One region of the Maribacter dokdonensis DSW-8 genome, then DNA from elsewhere that is predicted to be linked to it. Evidence: riboswitches for the same ligand, from Rfam matches in the RefSeq annotation. Region 1 holds a riboswitch; the other holds the start of a gene.

Region 1 (9,015 bases):
TAGAGGCAATAGAAAAGACCAGTAAGCAAAAGGGATATGATTATTTGGATTTCTCTTTGGCAACAGATGGTCTGGTAGCGGAACGTGAGCAAGGTATCACGATAGATGTAGCCCATATCTATTTCTCAACGGCAAAGAAAAGTTACATTATAGCGGATACACCTGGGCACGTAGAATATACGCGTAACATGGTAACTGGAGCTTCAACTTCACAAGCGGCGATCATTTTGATCGATGCACGTAAAGGGGTAATAGAGCAAACTAATAGACACTTCTTCATCAATAACCTATTACGCATAAAAGATGTAGTGGTAGCTATTAATAAGATGGATCTTGTGGACTATTCTGAAGAAACCTACAATGCAATTAAAGCTGATTTTGAGGCATTGATGGCAAAGAGAGATTATCAAGATCAGAAAATCACTTTTATTCCTGTAAGCGCGTTGAAAGGGGATAACGTAGTAAACTTGTCAGACAAGACCCCTTGGTATAAAGGACAGTCTTTGTTGGAGCATTTTGAAGCATTGGATAGAAAGGATATTTTCAATGTGGGTACACCACGCTTCCCGGTGCAATATGTTATCCGTCCAAAAACGGATGAACACCATGATTTTAGAGGATTTGCCGGTAAAGTATATGGTGGCGAATTAAGCGTAGGCGATGAGGTAGTGGCGCTTCCATCACAGACACGTTCTAAAATAAAGGATATTTATTTTCATGACAAGAAATATAAAACGGCATCAAGGAGATCATCGGTAACCATAACATTGGAAGATGAAATTAATTTGAGTCGCGGAGATATGTTAGTGAAAGCGGGTGATTTGCCAACGGTAGACAAGCAATTTACGGCAACGATCTCTTGGATGGATTCATTGCCTCTGGCAGCCGGTAATAAATATATTGTTCAACATGGTGTCAATAAAGTATTGGCAAAGGTAGAGCAAGTGCACCATAAGATCGCTCCGGATTATTCTGGTATAGATGAGAAAACGGAGTCTTTGGGCATGAATGATATTGCTCAAGTGAGTTTCCGTTTAAATAAACCAATTTTCTATGATCAATTTAAAAATCACAGAACAAACGGTTCATTTATATTGATCGATACAAAATCCAACAGTACCGTAGGTGCAGGATTCATAAGTTAATATAAACATGTCAATTTTATATTGACTGTTTTTATTAAGTCTATAAAATCTATAGGCAAAATATAGTAATAATTTATATCGGTATTTATACTGAACATTTAATACTAAGCAATGCAAAGTTTTAGAACAGAATTAGAAAATCAGGTAGTTGAAAAGGATATTCTTGAATTGGAACGTAAAATTCATGAGTTTCATGGTGGCAAGCTGGATGAAGAAAAATTTAGAAGTCTTCGATTGGCACGTGGTGTTTACGGACAGCGTCAAGAAGGGGTTCAAATGATTCGTATAAAGTTGCCTTATGGTAAGGTGACCTCTAAGCAGTTGCTTCGTATTTGTGATGTATCGGACGAATATTCTACAGGTAGATTGCATATTACCACACGCCAAGATATTCAGATCCACTATGTAGATTTGAATAGAACGCCGCAGTTGTGGGCAGAATTGGAGAAAGATGAAATTACCTTAAGGGAAGCCTGTGGTAACACGGTACGTAACGTAACTGCAAGTGAAACGGCTGGTATTGATGTTGATGAACCTTTTGACGTTTCACCATATGCACACGCATTATTTCAGTATTTCCTTAGAAATCCTGTAAGTCAAGAAATGGGGCGTAAGTTCAAAGTTTCTTTTTCCGCAAGTGATGCAGATACCGGTTTGTCCTATATGCATGATTTGGGCTTTATTGCCAAAATACAAAATGGTGAAATAGGTTTTAAAGTAATGCTTGGTGGCGGATTGGGTTCCCAACCACGACATGCCGATGAGTTGTATAGCTTTTTGCCTGCGGATCAGATAATTCCTTTAATGGAAACCGTAGTTCGTGTTTTTGACCGTTACGGTGAGCGTAAAAGTAGAGCTAAAGCTAGAATGAAGTTCTTGTTGAAAGATTTAGGTCTTGACGGATTTAAGGAGCTTTTGGCGGCAGAGAAAACGGCTGTACCTTTTGATACTTTTCCAATAGACCCAGAAGCATATCCTAAGGTAAAGGTGTCAGAATTAGAGGTTCCGGCAGTAGAGATTAGTGACGTAAAAGCTTTTGAACAGTGGAAATCTACCAACGTAATACCACAAAAACAACCAGGTTATGTTGCTTTGGGTATTAAAGTGTTATTGGGTGATTTCTATACGGATAAAGCACGTTTATTGGCAAACTTGGTGCAGAAATATGCAGCGGGTGAGTTAAGATTATCATTACGTCAAAACATTTTGATTCCTTTCGTAAAAGAAGAGAACGTAGCATTCTTTTATACTGAATTGGAAAAGTTAGGTTTTGTTGAGGCTGGTTATAATAAGGCTCTTGATATCACCGCTTGTCCAGGTACGGATACCTGTAATCTAGGAATAGCAAGTAGTACGGGAATTGCAGAGGAACTGGAAAGAGTGATAAAAACAGAATACCCAGATTATATAAATAACGATGATGTTGTTATAAAAATCAGTGGTTGTATGAATGCCTGTGGGCAGCACAATATGGCAAATATTGGTTTTCAGGGCATGTCCGTTCGTACAAAGGATAAATTGGTAGCTCCTGCGCTTCAGGTATTGTTGGGCGGTAGCAATGATGGTAACGGTAACGGTCGTTTTGCGGACAAAGTGGTGAAAGTGCCAAGTAAAAGAGGTCCGGAAGCATTGCGTTTGATCTTAAATGATTTTGATGCCAATGGTGGAGATCTATCGTTCCCGGATTATTATGCTGAAAAAGGACAAATGTATTTCTATGATTTTCTTACTCCATTATCTTCAATAGATGATTTAACGCCAGAAGACTTTATAGATTGGGGTAATACGGAGCGTTATGAAAAAGCTATCGGTGTAGGTGAGTGTGCCGGTGTTGTTATCGACTTGATCGCAACATTACTTTTTGAAAGTGAAGAAAAAATTCAGAATGCACAAGAAATGTTCGATGCCGAAAAATGGTCTGCCAGTATCTATCACGCATATTCTTCTATGGTAAACTCGGCTAAGGCGATGTTGACCGCAGAAAATACAAAAGTGAATACCCATGTAAGTATCATTAAGGATTTTGATGAGAAATTTGTTGCCGATGGTAGAATTGCCGTAGCTGGCGGATTTAAAAAATTGGTACTTCAATTAAATCAGAACGAACCAACAAAAGAATTTGCACAATCTTACATAAAGGATGCGAAAGAATTTTTGGAAACTGTTGAAAAGTTCAGACAGCAAGAATTGGCAGAAGCATAGATAATGGCAAATCATTTACAACATATAAAGAAACCTAAATTGACCGTAGTTGGTGCAGGACCAGGTGATGTGGAGCTGATTACGTTAAAAGCGATCAGAACGCTGGAAAATGCCGATGTGGTTTTGTACGATGCTTTGGTGAACGAGGAGTTGCTGGATTATGCCAAGAATGCGGAATTGATTTTTGTAGGTAAACGCAAAGGATGCTATGCATATCAACAAGAGCAAATTAATGAGCTTATTGTAAGTAGGGCAAAATCTAACGGACATGTGGTGCGGTTAAAAGGAGGAGATCCTTTTGTATTCGGTCGCGGTTCGGAAGAAATGGAATATGCCGCCTCGCATGGGTTGCAAGTAGCCATGGTACCAGGTATATCGTCAAGTTTAAGTGTGCCTGCATATCAAAACATTCCGGTAACAAAAAGAGGTTCTTCAGAAAGTTTTTGGGTAATTACAGGAACTACAAAAGAGCATAAACTATCAACAGATGTTGCCCTAGCTGCAAAAAGTAGTGCTACGGTAGTCATATTGATGGGGATGTCAAAACTCCCTCAGATAGTAGAATTATTTAAGTCTGAAGGTAAATCGGAATTACCTATAGCTATAATTCAGAACGGAACGCGAAAGAATGAAAAAATAGGAGTTGCGACTATAGATACCATAGTTGATGTGGTGGAGAAAGAAAATCTTTCTAATCCTGCTATCATTATCATAGGAGAAGTAGTTAGACATCGTGAAGCGTTAGCGAAGGCAACTCATAAGTTTGCTGAAGAGCATGTCAGTTTTGTTGAAGTAAATAAAGCTTAGCATATTTAGTAAAGGATAAGTATATAGAATAAGTGAAATTAAAAGAAGCTAAAAAGTAGTTGTATAGAATGATGTCAACTTTGTAGAATTACTTTTTACTAAAAAGAGAATTATGATTAAAACAGATATGCTCATTATAGGAGCGGGACCTACCGGATTGTTCACGGTATTTGAAGCAGGATTATTAAAGTTAAAAACGCATTTAATAGATGCATTGCCACAACCAGGTGGTCAGTGTTCAGAGATATATCCTAAAAAGCCTATCTATGATATTCCTGCATTTCCAGAAATTTTGGCAGGTACTTTGGTAGACAACCTTATGGAACAGATAAAGCCTTTTGAACCAGGATTTACCTTGGGAGAAAGAGCGGAATCGCTAGATAAGTTAGAAGATGGTTCTTTTGTGGTAACTACCAATAAAGGAACAAAGCACAATGCACCTGTAGTGGTAATTGCAGGTGGTCTGGGTTCTTTTGAGCCAAGAAAACCACCTATTTCTAATATTGTAAACTTTGAAGATACAGGTGTTTCCTATATGATCAAAGATCCAGAAGTATATCGCGATAAAAAAGTGGTTATTGCCGGTGGAGGTGATTCTGCCTTGGACTGGGCTATATTTTTGACCGATGTAGCGGCAGAAGTAACCTTGGTACACAGAAGGGATGAATTTAGAGGGGCATTGGATTCCGTTGAAAAAGCATCTGAACTGGCGAAATTGGGTAAAATCAAGTTGATTACCAAAGCTGAGGTAAAAGAGCTGCACGGTGAAAATGAACTTAAGGCAGTAGTTATTAAGCACACGGACAAGGAAAAAGAAGATACTTATTTAGAAGTGGATAATTTTATTCCTTTATTCGGTCTGTCTCCAAAATTAGGTCCTATAGGTGATTGGGGCTTGGAAATTCAGAAAAATGCTATTAAAGTAAATAACGCAAAAGATTACCAGACCAACATACCGGGAGTATATGCAATTGGTGATGTTAATACTTACGAAGGTAAGTTGAAATTGATACTTTCAGGTTTCCATGAAGCAGCCGTTATGTGCCAATATGCATACCAGCAGATCAATCCAGGTAAGCGCTTTGTAATGAAATATACTACTGTTGGTGGTGTTGAAGGTTTTGATGGTTCTAAGAAGGAAGCAAAGAAAGAAGTAGTACAGAGTATCGCATAAATTAAATTATTTGAGTAGTACGGCCTCCGGATGCTTTAGACGTGTGGGGGCTTTTTTTGTGACATTTTTTAAGAATTTCGTTGGCTAAAAAAACCATTGAAGTCTTGGTAAAGAGCGAGTAGTGCCGTTACTTTGCAATTCGTTCCTAATTAAATTGTATTGTTATCAAGAAAGGCGGAGGGACTAGACCCTGTGAAACCTTGGCAACCCTTTCCGTAGTGGAAAAGAAGGTGCTACATTCTATCCTCATTCAAAAGGACAGATAACTAAAGAAAGAACATAATTACCTTCCTTTCCTTACTTGATATCATATATTTTAAAGCGAACAAATAATTTGTTAAGCGTAAAATGAAGGATATAAAAGAAATTTTAAAAGAGCGTATTTTAATACTGGATGGTGCCATGGGTACTATGCTTCAACGTTATAAGTTTACTGAAGAAGATTTTAGGGGAGAACGCTTTAAGGATTGGGAACATCCGTTGCAAGGTAACAATGATTTGTTGTCGTTAACGCAACCCGATGCTATAGCAGATGTTCACCGTCAGTATTTTGATGCTGGGGCAGATATTGTAGAGACCAATACCTTTTCCGGAACTACGATTGCTATGGCAGATTATTTTATGGAAGATTTGGTGTATGAGCTCAACTATGAATCTGCGCGTATTGCCAAAATGGTAGCAGATGAGTTCACTGCAAAAGAACCAAATAAACCTCGTTTTGTAGCCGGTAGTATTGGACCCACCAATAAAACGGCAAGTATGTCACCAGATGTAAATGATCCAGGTTATAGGGCTATTTCTTTTGATGAGCTACGTATTGCATATAAACAACAGGTAGAAGCTTTATTAGATGGTGGGTCGGATATTTTATTGGTAGAAACCATTTTTGACACCCTCAATGCCAAGGCGGCATTATTTGCCATAGAAGAAGTTAAAGAAGAACGAAATATAGATGTTCCCATAATGGTTAGCGGTACTATTACCGATGCATCCGGTAGAACGTTATCGGGTCAAACGGCCGAGGCATTTTTAATATCCATATCCCACATTCCTATTTTATCGGTTGGGTTTAATTGTGCTTTAGGTGCAAACCAGTTGGTACCTCATTTAGAGGTGTTGTCCACCAAAAGTGAACATGCGGTCTCAGCGCACCCCAATGCCGGTTTGCCTAATGCATTTGGAGAGTACGACGAAACTCCTGAGCAAATGGCGGAACAGATCAAGGAATACGCGGAAAAAGGATTGGTAAATATAGTTGGTGGATGTTGCGGAACCACTCCGGAACATATTACTGCGATTGCTGAGGTTGTGAAAAATTTTGCTCCGCGTCAGTTTTAGTTGTTGGTAAATAAATCGTTTTTCGTTGCACGTTAATGGTTTATCGTGGTTTTTTAAATATGATATGGATTATAAAGAATTAGATATTTGGGTACAGGCTAGGATGTTGGTGAAAACAGTATATGTTTTGACGAAGTCCTTTCCACAAGATGAGCAATTTTCTTTAACCTCACAGGTGAGAAGATGTGTTATATCTGTTCCTTCAAATATTGCTGAAGGTTGTGGAAGACAATCCAATAAAGAAACAATTCATTTTTTACATATTGCTAGAGGCTCCTTATTCGAGTTGGAAACCCAGTTGATTTTAGCAGGAGATTTAAATTATATTTCAGATACAGATATCGTTTTGAAAGAAATAGAAAGAGTGAAAAAGTTGTTGAACGGATTCATAAATTATCACAAGAAGTTATGAGTAAAGAAAACGAACAACGAACAACGAATAACGAACAACGTTTTCTAAAGCTTAGCGGCCTAGAACCCCTGATTGTAACTCCAGAAACCAATTTCATAAACGTTGGTGAGCGAACAAACGTTGCGGGTTCAAAAAAGTTTCTTCGTTTAGTAAAAGAGGAAAAGTTTGAAGAGGCATTGGCAGTGGCTAGGGAGCAGGTTGAAAATGGTGCCCAGGTTATTGATATTAACATGGATGACGGATTGATCGATGGTAAACAGGCTATGGTGAAATTTTTGAATCTTGTTATATCGGAGCCGGATATTTCTCGTGTGCCTATTATGATCGACAGTTCTAAATGGGAAATCATTGAAGCTGGTCTGCAAGTTGTTCAAGGTAAATGTGTGGTAAATTCCATAAGCTTAAAAGAGGGCGAAGAACAATTTATACACCACGCCAAACTCATAAAAAGATATGGTGCCGCGGTAATTGTTATGGCTTTTGATGAGGTAGGTCAGGCAGATAATTATGACCGTAGAATTGAAATAGCAAAACGTTCGTATGATGTTTTGGTGAACAAGGTAAATTTTGCACCGGAGGATATCATTTTCGATTTAAATATTTTTCCGGTAGCAACGGGAATGGATGAGCATAAATTAAATGCTGTCGATTTTATTGAAGCTACAAGATGGGTCCGTGAAAACTTGCCACATGCCAGTGTAAGTGGTGGCGTTAGTAATGTTTCGTTTTCATTTAGGGGCAATAACCCGGTGCGTGAGGCTATGCACTCGGTCTTCTTGTACCACGCTATAAAAGCGGGTATGAACATGGGTATTGTAAATCCGAGTATGCTAGAGGTGTATGATGATATTCCTAAAGACTTATTGGAATATGTAGAAGATGTTATTCTAAATAGAAGAGATGATGCAACGGAGCGCTTGCTAGATTTTGCCGAATCTGTAGTTGGTAAAACCAAGGAAAGTAAAATAGATCTATCGTGGCGAGAAGAACCTTTACAAGAGCGTATTACCCGTGCCTTGGTAAAAGGTATTGATCAATATATTATTGAAGATGTTGAAGAAGCCAGGTTGGCTGCCAATAAGCCAATTGAAGTTATTGAGGGCAACTTAATGACGGGTATGAACGTGGTGGGCGATTTATTCGGTAGCGGAAAAATGTTCTTGCCGCAAGTGGTAAAATCTGCCCGAGTGATGAAGAAGGCGGTAGCTTATTTATTACCCTATATTGAAGAAGAAAAGTTATTGAATCCGCAAGTTGGAGATTCTGATAATGCCGGAAAGATTTTAATGGCAACCGTAAAGGGCGATGTTCATGATATTGGTAAAAATATTGTGGGTGTAGTATTGGCCTGTAACAATTATGAGATCGTTGATCTAGGCGTAATGGTGCCACCAGAAAAAATTATTGCAGCAGCTATTGAGCATAATGTAGATATTATAGGGCTTAGCGGATTAATTACGCCATCATTGGATGAGATGGTGCATTTGGCAAAGGAAATGGAACGTAAAGATTTCAGTATTCCGTTGTTGATCGGTGGTGCAACCACCAGTAAGGCACATACCGCGGTAAAGATTGATCCACAATATAAAGAGGCAGTAGTTCATGTAAACGATGCCTCTAGAGCAGTAACCGTGGTGGGCGATTTGTTGCAAAAAGAAACATCTACGAGCTATAAGAAAAGTATAAAAGATGATTATGATGTGTTTAGGGAAAAGTTCTTGAACCGTTCATCTAGTAAAACCTATAAGCCAATTTCTGCAGCACGGAGAAATAAGTTTAAAATAGATTGGAAAACTTCTGAAATTGTAAAGCCGAACAAATTGGGTATTCAGGTGATCGAAGATCTAGATCTGAATGTTTTGGTACCCTATATAGATTGGACTCCCTTCTTCAGAAGTTGGGAACTGCATGGTAAATATCCTGCAATATTGACCGAT
Region 2 (9,015 bases), on a different contig from region 1:
ATATATTTTATGAAAAATGCTTTTAAAACCGGTAAATTTTTAGCGATGACATGTGCCTTTAGCACATTGATTTTCACATCTTGTTCAGAGGAAAAATTAGATACAGAAATTGAAACTGTACAAGAAGTTAAGACGCTTGAAATTGCCTTAAAATCCCCCACTGAAAATCCTATTATTATTGATGATCTGGGGATGACCAATATACAATCCGCAAAATCAAGTAATGCAACCAAAGGCCGTTATAATATTACTTTAAAGTATTTGTTACCACCCACCGAAAGACAAGTTGAAGTTTTTGAAGCTGCGGCAGCAAGATGGGAAAGAATTATTATTAAAGATGTACCAGATGTAGCAGGACCAATACCTTCTGCTTTCGCTGGTTTTCCTGATATTGAAACTATAGATGATTTGGTAATTGAAGTTGCCTTGGCGCCAATTGACGGACCAGGTGGAATTTTAGGCCAAGCAGGTCCTCAATTTGTTAGAACTGAAGATTTCTTATCATTGACCGGAGTTATGTTCTTTGATGTGGATGATCTTGATTTTCTTGAGGAAATAGATTTATTTGAAGAAGTAATTGTTCATGAAATGGGCCATGTTTTAGGTATTGGTACATTATGGAACACAGCTCCTTTTGGCTTTGACAGAACCCTTAGAGCAGGACCTGATAGCAACCCTTATTTTACAGGAAGAAAAGCCAATGTGTTCTGGAATGCAGAAGGTGGTACAAACGAATTACCTATTGAGAATATGGGCGGTCCTGGTACTGCTTTAGGTCATTGGAGAGAATCTACATTAAACAATGAGTTAATGACCGGTTTCTTAAATCTTGGTGAAAACCCATTAAGTCGTATTACGGCCGGGTCAATGAAAGATTTAGGCTATGGATCTGCATCTGTTGGGGAGTCTTATGATTTACCTCGTGGAACTGAAGGTGTTGACATTAATGATCTTGGTGATTTTGGCACTGCTGAAAATCAAGGTTTAAACATAGCCAAAATGGAAGAGTTAGTGCCTTTGAGAGGTTTTGTAAATGTTAAAAAATAACACACACCCTCTTACAAGGATATCATAACCCTTAAACCGTTTAAATTATTAAGCTTGCACCATTTCTCCAATGGTGCAAGCTTTTTATTTTCCCGCACATCTACATATACCCTGTGGTTATTCTACATTTTATATACAACCTTTAGGCGTAAGTAGTCTTAGCTACTAAAAGTGTACCTATCTTTGTTTAAAATCATTTTATGCCAAGCCAATTTTCAGATTTAGGAATATCTAAGGATTTACAAAAAAGTCTAGATGAATTACAGATAACCGAACCCACCACTATTCAGAAGAAATGCATTCCTATAATTTTGGAGAAAAAGGATGACCTTGTTGCCTTAGCAAAAACCGGAACTGGAAAAACCGCTGCCTTTGGTCTACCATTATTGCAAATGATAAACAGCAAAAGTACAGCTGTACAAGCTATTATTTTAGCACCAACAAGAGAATTGGCACAGCAAATTCATGCCAACTTAATATCGTATACCTCAAATAACCCTGATATTTCCATTGCTGCTTTATGTGGTGGTATTCCCATTAAACCCCAAATAGAGGTACTTAAAACTCCTACCCAAATTATTGTCGCTACACCTGGTAGATTAGTTGATTTAGTAAAACGCGAAGTTTTGGATATTACTAAACTGAAGTATTTGGTTTTAGATGAGGCCGATGAAATGGTAACTGCATTAAAAGACGATTTAGATACCATTATTGCTGGCATACCTAAGGCTAGACGTACTTTTCTATTCACTGCAACCATGTCCGGTGCTATTAAACAAATGGTGCAAAATTATATGTCCAAACATGTGGTGCATATTGAAGCTGATATGTCTACCCTTGGTCATAAAGGCATTGATCATAAATATGTAGTTGTGGAGCCCATTGAAAAACTAGATGTATTAACTCATTTTTTGAATTCAAAAGAGGGACAAAGCGGAATCATATTTTGTAAGACCAAGGCCGCCGTAAACAAACTGGCAAAAAAATTGGCTATAAATAAATTTTCTTCGGGAGCGTTGCACGGTAGTCTATCTCAACCCATTAGAGATCGCATTATGGGGCAATTTAGAGAGGGACATATTAAAATTCTTGTGGCTACCGATTTAGCTGCCAGAGGTATAGATGTTAAAGAATTGGGTTACGTAGTAAATTACCATTTACCAGACACCTATGATGCCTACGTGCATAGAAGTGGACGTACGGCCAGAGCAGGGGCAAAGGGACTTTCTTTGACCATTTTACAAAAAGAAGAGGTTGCAGAGGTTTTCGATTTTGAGAAAGAATTAGGTATTTCCTTTTCTAAATATCAAAAAGCGGATGCCAAAAGTATTGAAGAGAACAACACTTTATTATGGGCCAAGAAAATATTTAAGACAAAACCGAACAAAGAAATTTCAGATGAACTTAGAACGAAAGTTAAAACGGTATTTCACCATTTGACTAAAGATGAACTCGTTGAGAAAATTTTGGCACATTACTTATCTGAGCATAGCACTTCTGATAACCAATCTAAGTAAAAGTAGAAAATGAAAGTAATTTTAACATGTTTAGTATCAATTTTAGCTATGGTGGTTGTAAATGGTCAAACACCGGTGCAATCTTATTTTGAGTGGACTGATTTACCTTTTACAAAAGAAGAATTAAACACTAGACGAGAAAATCTGATGACTGAATTAGCCCGATTAAATAAAAAAGGGCTAGTATTAATTCCCGCGAAAGACGGATTTTCATTTGGTGAAACATTTAGGCAAACAGATGATTTTTATTACTTTACTGGTTTAGAATTGCCAAATGCCATTTTAGTTTTTAACTTGGACAATCAAAAAGTTACTATCTATACTCCAGAACAGGATATACGGTTTGAAAACAGTTCTAGAAAAAATGATTTTCCCGGAAGACCTCTATTAAATGATAAAAAGATCATAAACAGAACAGGTATCCCACTCGCTTCCATAGAAGATTTTACTAATCTGTTGAATTTAGAAAACTCCAATAAATCTAAAATATTAATAAATAACGGTAGACCTGGTGAAGTAAAATTTGCACCCAATGACTACATAGCTACCTATTCTCCTGTTCAAGTTCTTTTAGAGGCAATCAAAAAGAAACATACAGATTTAAGTTTTGAAAATATCTACGAAGCAATTGCCAAAGTACGTATGATAAAATCTGAAAATGAAGTAAAAATCTTAAAACAGGCGGCAAATATAACAGTTAAAGGTATTAAAGAGGCGGCAAAAGCTATAAAACCAGGAATAGACGAACGTTATTTAGAAGGCGTTTTAGAAGGCGATTTCAAGAAAAATGGTTCACAAAGGCTAGCCTTTGGGTCCATCATAAAATCCGGACCAAACTCTCATTGGCCCTGGAGAATTTTAGCAACACATTATAATCGAAGAAACCGTATTATGCAAAATGGGGATCTTGTTATTTTTGATGTGGGGTGCGAATATGAACAATACGTAAGTGATATAGGAAGAACATTTCCGGTTTCTGGCAAATTCACAAAAGAACAAAGAGAGATTCTGATGATGGAAACCAAAATTGCTGATGAAATTATTAAGTTTTTAAAACCAGGTATAACCTTTAAGGATGTGCAGAAATTCACCAATACCATTATTCCTGAACACTCAAAAAAATATATGCAAGTAGGTTTGTTTTTTGGTCACCATTTAGGCTTATCAACAGGCGATCCAAACTTATCGAATGCACTTTTAAAACCAGGCATGGTATTTACTGTAGAGCCGTGGTATTATAATCATGATAACAATATTTCAGTATTTACAGAAGATATGATTTTAATCACGGAAGATGGTTGTGAAGTGTTAAGTTCGGACTTACCTAGAACACCTGAAGATTTAGAGAATTTGATGAAAAGTTAATCGCTACATTTTATTATACCTTATTTTAATGCTATTGAGAATGTTTTTTAATATTCCTGTAGGCTATTTACTTCTTAGATTTTAATCCTACAACCAACACAGTAGACACCAATAATAACAATAGATACCAAGTATTACTTACAAGGTCCAAATAAGTTATACTACCCTTTGCAAAGCTCAAAATCATAAGCACCTGGGCTCCATAAGGCAATAATCCTTGAGTTATACAAGCAAAGACATCTAAGATAGATGCAGTCTGTTTGTTCTCTAAAGCATACTCATCATTAATAGATTTAGCAATGGGTCCAGATATAATTATGGAGACCGTATTGTTCGCAATTGCCATGTTAATAGTTGATACCAGTGTTGCAATACCAAACTGTGCCGACTTCTTACTTTTTACAAAAGTTTTAATTTTTAATAGTATAAACGCTATACCGCCATTGAACGTCACCAAAGCGGCCAAACCGCCCGTTAATAATGATAAAAGAAATATCTCCGTCATATTGGTAAAGCCTGTATATGATATTCTTGTAAATTCCAACACTGTGAAATCACCATAAAAGACACCTAAGATTCCAGCCGAAATTGCGCCCAATACAAGCGTCACAAAAACGTTCACACCTATTACTGAAAGTATAATTACAATTAAATAAGGCAAAATTTTAAGAATGGAATAATGATACTCTTCCATTTCCATTCCTACGGTATTCATGCTTAGACCTTCATACATTAAAATGGCCATACTTATAATGGCAGCAGGTACGGCTATTTTGATATTCGCCTTGAACTTATCACTCATTTTTACGTTCAGTGATTGTGTAGCGGCAATGGTGGTATCTGAAATTACCGATAGATTATCACCGAACATGGAACCTCCTAACAAGGCACCGCATAAAATACCCAGCGAAAAATTACCGGTATCCGCAAAACCAATTACAATTGGAGCCAGCGCTACTATAGCGCCAACAGAGGTACCCGTAGAAATAGACAAAAATGCAGCAATTACAAACACACCTACATATATATAGTGTCCGCTGATAACATCCAGACCTAAATGAACAATAGCATCTACACTGCCCATAGCTTTGGTTGTCGCTGCAAATGCTCCTGCCAATAAGTATATAAGACACATGGTCAAAATTTTATCATTACCGCACCCTTCTAAAAGAATGGCAATTTTCTCCTTCATAGATTGCTTAAACATGAGAAATGCTACCAGTATACCAGCAATTACGGCAATAGGAGCGGGTAGGGCATAAAAATCATTTTGAAAAATGCCTACGCCTAGAAATATTGCAATGAATATTAAAAATGGAATAAGTGCCTTTGCATTGGCTGTTACAGCTTTTACTTGAGTCATATATGGTTATTTGAAGAATCACGTTTAGAGCTATAACAAATACAATAGGAAGGATTTAACGTTTTTTCCAAGGTATTGGCTTATCGCTTTTAGCACCTTGCTCGTTATTGCAGGTTGCTATCTCTATTTGAGATTCTTGATAATTTAAGGGCGCAAAATTAATAAACCATCGGTACATAAAACCAAAAATTATACTAATTATATCTTAATTTAAACCGTTTTGACCAATTGCAGAAAATGCCATTTTAAGATGACAAAAGGCTAAAAAATTTCACTTATACAAAAGGGCCGTTTGCTGAATTATAAGCTCCATTCGCTGAGAAGCTTCATTTTCATTTAAACTTCGAACTACATTTAAAATCTAAACGGAGACTGGTATCTATACCTACTTAGATGCTTAAACCGTATAACAACCCTAAAAATTAAAATCGATGAGAAAAATGAATCTTAACTTAGGAACAACTGCATTATTTGTATGCCTGCTTTTCTTAACTTCTTGCAGTAATGATTCCGATGATGTTTCAATCACCGAAGAAGAAACAACAGATGATACTAGCGACACCAATGAAGCAAGTAGTACTGTGGACAGTGACTCCTACATTTTAGCCGTTGCACCGGACAATGGGGTATATTTAATTGATCATGATGGCAATACCTTATTTGATTGGGATTTCAATGGTGACCAATTGGGTAATGATGCCATGCTTCAATCTGATGGCAGCTTGGTAGCTACGATAAAAGCTGATAATCCACAGATAACCTTTGGTGGTTATGGTGGCGGTTTTAGAAAAATAAATGCTGACCAATCCATTGAATGGGAAGTGGACTATTCTACTAATACCTACATCTCACATCATGATGTTAATTACTTATCGAACGGAAATATCATATTTCCCGTATGGGAAGAAGTAAGTGCTGCAGATGCTGCGGAGATGGGATTTTCGGGTAATTTTAATATTTACCCTGAAGCTATTATTGAAATGAATCCATTAACCCAAGAAATAGTTTGGGAGTGGCATGCTACGGACCATATTGTTCAAGATTACGATGAAAGCAAATTAAACTTTGGTGTCGTGGCCGATGTTCCCAACCTTATTGACATCAATTATAATAATGATCAAACTGATGGTGACATTATGCATGTAAACGGTATAACCCTAGATGAAACGAACGACCTTTTATACATGACCGTTAACTTTTATAGCGAGGTTTGGGTTATTGATCATAGCACCTCAACAGAAGAGGCTGCCACCAATACCGGCGGAAACTATAATTTAGGTGGTGACCTGGTTTACCGTTTTGGAAACCCCCTTACTTATGACAATGTTGGTGAAGTGACCATGAACAGGGTACATTATCCTAATCTTTTTGATGATAATAAAATGTTGGTTTTTGTAAATAACAAATACGATAACCAGTCTGCAGTAGCAGAATACCAATTGAGTCCGCCTTATGAACTGGTAGCCGGTCAAGATAATGAGCCTGAATTAATATGGGAATTCACAGATACCGATTTATATAGTAATGGTTTAGGCAGTGGGGTTAGAATGAGTAATGGCAACACCCTTATCTGCGAAGGCACAGGTGCTATTTGGGAAGTTAATAGCGACGGAGATGTGCTGTGGAGATTTACAAATTACAATAGACCGTGGCGTGCGTATGCATTTACAAAAGACGACGATGCAATAACCGCATTAGGTCTATAATTAAAGATAGTTTTTTTGATTGATTGATTGATGACGAAGGGCTCCAATAGCAATATTGGAGCTTTTCTATTTTTAAAATTCATCTACATGATGAAATATAAGCAACTAGCATTGTTCAAATATGTAACTGGTAAAGATTCAGGTATTCGCTTTAAATCTTATGGCATCCACTTAAAACTCCTCTTTAGTCTTTGTTTTATCAATAGGTTTACCATTCCAGAATTACTAAGATGAAAATATATACTACGCTATTATTGTTATTTGGTTGGGCAATTGGCCAAGCTCAAAATACAGAGGATAACATTACTTATCAAAGCATTATAGACGCAGAACATATTATGGTCCAATTAAGTACAGTAGACCAAGCTACTATGATGTCTATGTTGCACCAGGGCTTTTACGTGTATTTTGATGTTAAAGGAAAAAAGAAGAAAAATGTTTCCATTCAATATCCAATCAATATTACTCCGCCAGAACGTCCAGAACGAAATGAAAAAGATAATTCTCGTAAAAAAACGGATGAACAAGAGCGTAAAGGACCAGACATGAACAAGCTATTGGAAGAAATGCCCAGAACGGCACGCTTTATTAATTTTGACCATGAAGAAGAATTTCATTTAGACCTAAACAATCTAGGTGTTACCATAAACTACAATTTTGACGAAGCTAAAGAACTTCATTATCACTTAAAAATACCAAAAAATAGCATTGTTGATAATGACACCAAGCTATCCAAATTATCCATTGGTATTATGACTCCAAAAATAAAATCCGAAACAAAAACTGAAAGCCCAAATGTAAGTTTTGGTGCTGGAGGTCAAGGTAGCGGACCTGGAGGTCGCAGAGGTGGTCAAGGTGGTGGTCCTGGCGGTGGAGGTAGAGGAGGTTCTCAAGGAACACCACCACAAGATCAGCGACCAGAAGAAGTCTCCTTTAATATTTGGTTTAAGGCCGATGCTAACAATTAAGTATTACAAAATTTTTCATCTATTGATTCTATAGATACGTAGTAATAATTACACTATTGGTATATATTGTTTTCACTTACTAAGAGGTAAATATACTTTTGTAACACATAAATATTAAAACACATAACCATGAAAAAAGTAATTGCAACGTTTATCATTATTGCTTCAATAACCAGTTGTAACAGTGTAAAGAACATGAACACCTCATCTATGTCCGATGCTGCTACATTATTAAGCTCACTAAGTTCTAATTCTACGGTACAGCAGGTGGCGAGCTTATTTAGCCTATTGGATACCAACAATGATCAAGCTATTAGCTCAACTGAAGCTATTGGCGAAGTTTCTGAAAATTTTGATGTATTGGACACTGATAATAACGCTAGCCTTAATTTAACCGAATTGGAAGGTATACTTGGTTTGTTAAAATAAAATCTTCCATATAAACGTATTCCCCCCGAATACGTTTATTTTCATTTTGAGTTATTTGCTAAGAACCCCCTGTTTATCTTAAACAGGGGGTTCTTTTTTTTGTAAAAGATTAATAATGAAAACTTAATTCGTTGCTTTATTAAATTTGTAAGTAATACCAATATTTAATCCAAAAGAAGAGTATGGTACTTTCTGGGACAGTTCTTTAGATGTATCAGTATTGGTATTGGATAGGTTATCTACGTAGGTAGTAGTTCTATTTACGCCTTCTGGCAAATTATCAATGGTATATAGCCCACTAACCGCTATAGTACCATCAGGTAGTTTTAAATCCGTATTGAATTCGGATATTTCCGAATCTTTACGCTTTAAACTAATACCGTAATATTCAGCTTCTACAAACAGGCTAAAGTTATCATCTAAATCATATTTATATCCAAGAGCTCCCACGAACCCTAAAGGAAAATGTCCATGAAAATCCTCTTTATAGTTCGTTTCGGAATAAGAGCCTTCCGGTACACCAAAAGCCTCGGCTTCAGCTTCAGAAAAAACAGATTTTTGGTAAATGACACCTTCCGTTTTACCTCCCAATTTTAATAATGCTCCAAAACGTCCATATA

The links. A riboswitch is a leader RNA that binds a small molecule or an ion and turns the genes downstream of it on or off. The one in region 1 is predicted to bind S-adenosylmethionine.
Region 2: it holds a riboswitch for S-adenosylmethionine, as region 1 does, so the genes downstream of both, I600_RS01775 (Na+/H+ antiporter NhaC family protein) here and I600_RS14760 (homocysteine S-methyltransferase family protein) in region 1, are expected to answer to the same signal.

Annotation. Positions count from the first base shown of each region.
Region 1 is NZ_LDPE01000003.1:245,358-254,372, forward strand. Features, by position in the region: gene I600_RS14740 (sulfate adenylyltransferase subunit 1) at 1-1,145, shown strand, start outside; gene I600_RS14745 (HEPN domain-containing protein) at 1,257-3,347, shown strand; gene cobA (uroporphyrinogen-III C-methyltransferase) at 3,351-4,154, shown strand; gene I600_RS14755 (NAD(P)/FAD-dependent oxidoreductase) at 4,267-5,328, shown strand; SAM riboswitch class I at 5,488-5,597, shown strand; gene I600_RS14760 (homocysteine S-methyltransferase family protein) at 5,677-6,666, shown strand; gene I600_RS14765 (four helix bundle protein) at 6,731-7,078, shown strand; gene metH (methionine synthase) at 7,075-9,015, shown strand, end outside.
Region 2 is NZ_LDPE01000001.1:383,008-392,022, forward strand. Features, by position in the region: gene I600_RS01760 (leishmanolysin-related zinc metalloendopeptidase) at 10-1,047, shown strand; gene I600_RS01765 (DEAD/DEAH box helicase) at 1,248-2,564, shown strand; gene I600_RS01770 (M24 family metallopeptidase) at 2,574-3,929, shown strand; gene I600_RS01775 (Na+/H+ antiporter NhaC family protein) at 3,997-5,292, opposite strand; SAM-I-IV-variant riboswitch at 5,344-5,440, opposite strand; gene I600_RS01780 (arylsulfotransferase family protein) at 5,724-6,998, shown strand; gene I600_RS19380 (hypothetical protein) at 7,229-7,966, shown strand; gene I600_RS01795 (EF-hand domain-containing protein) at 8,096-8,395, shown strand; gene I600_RS01800 (outer membrane beta-barrel protein) at 8,519-9,015, opposite strand, start outside.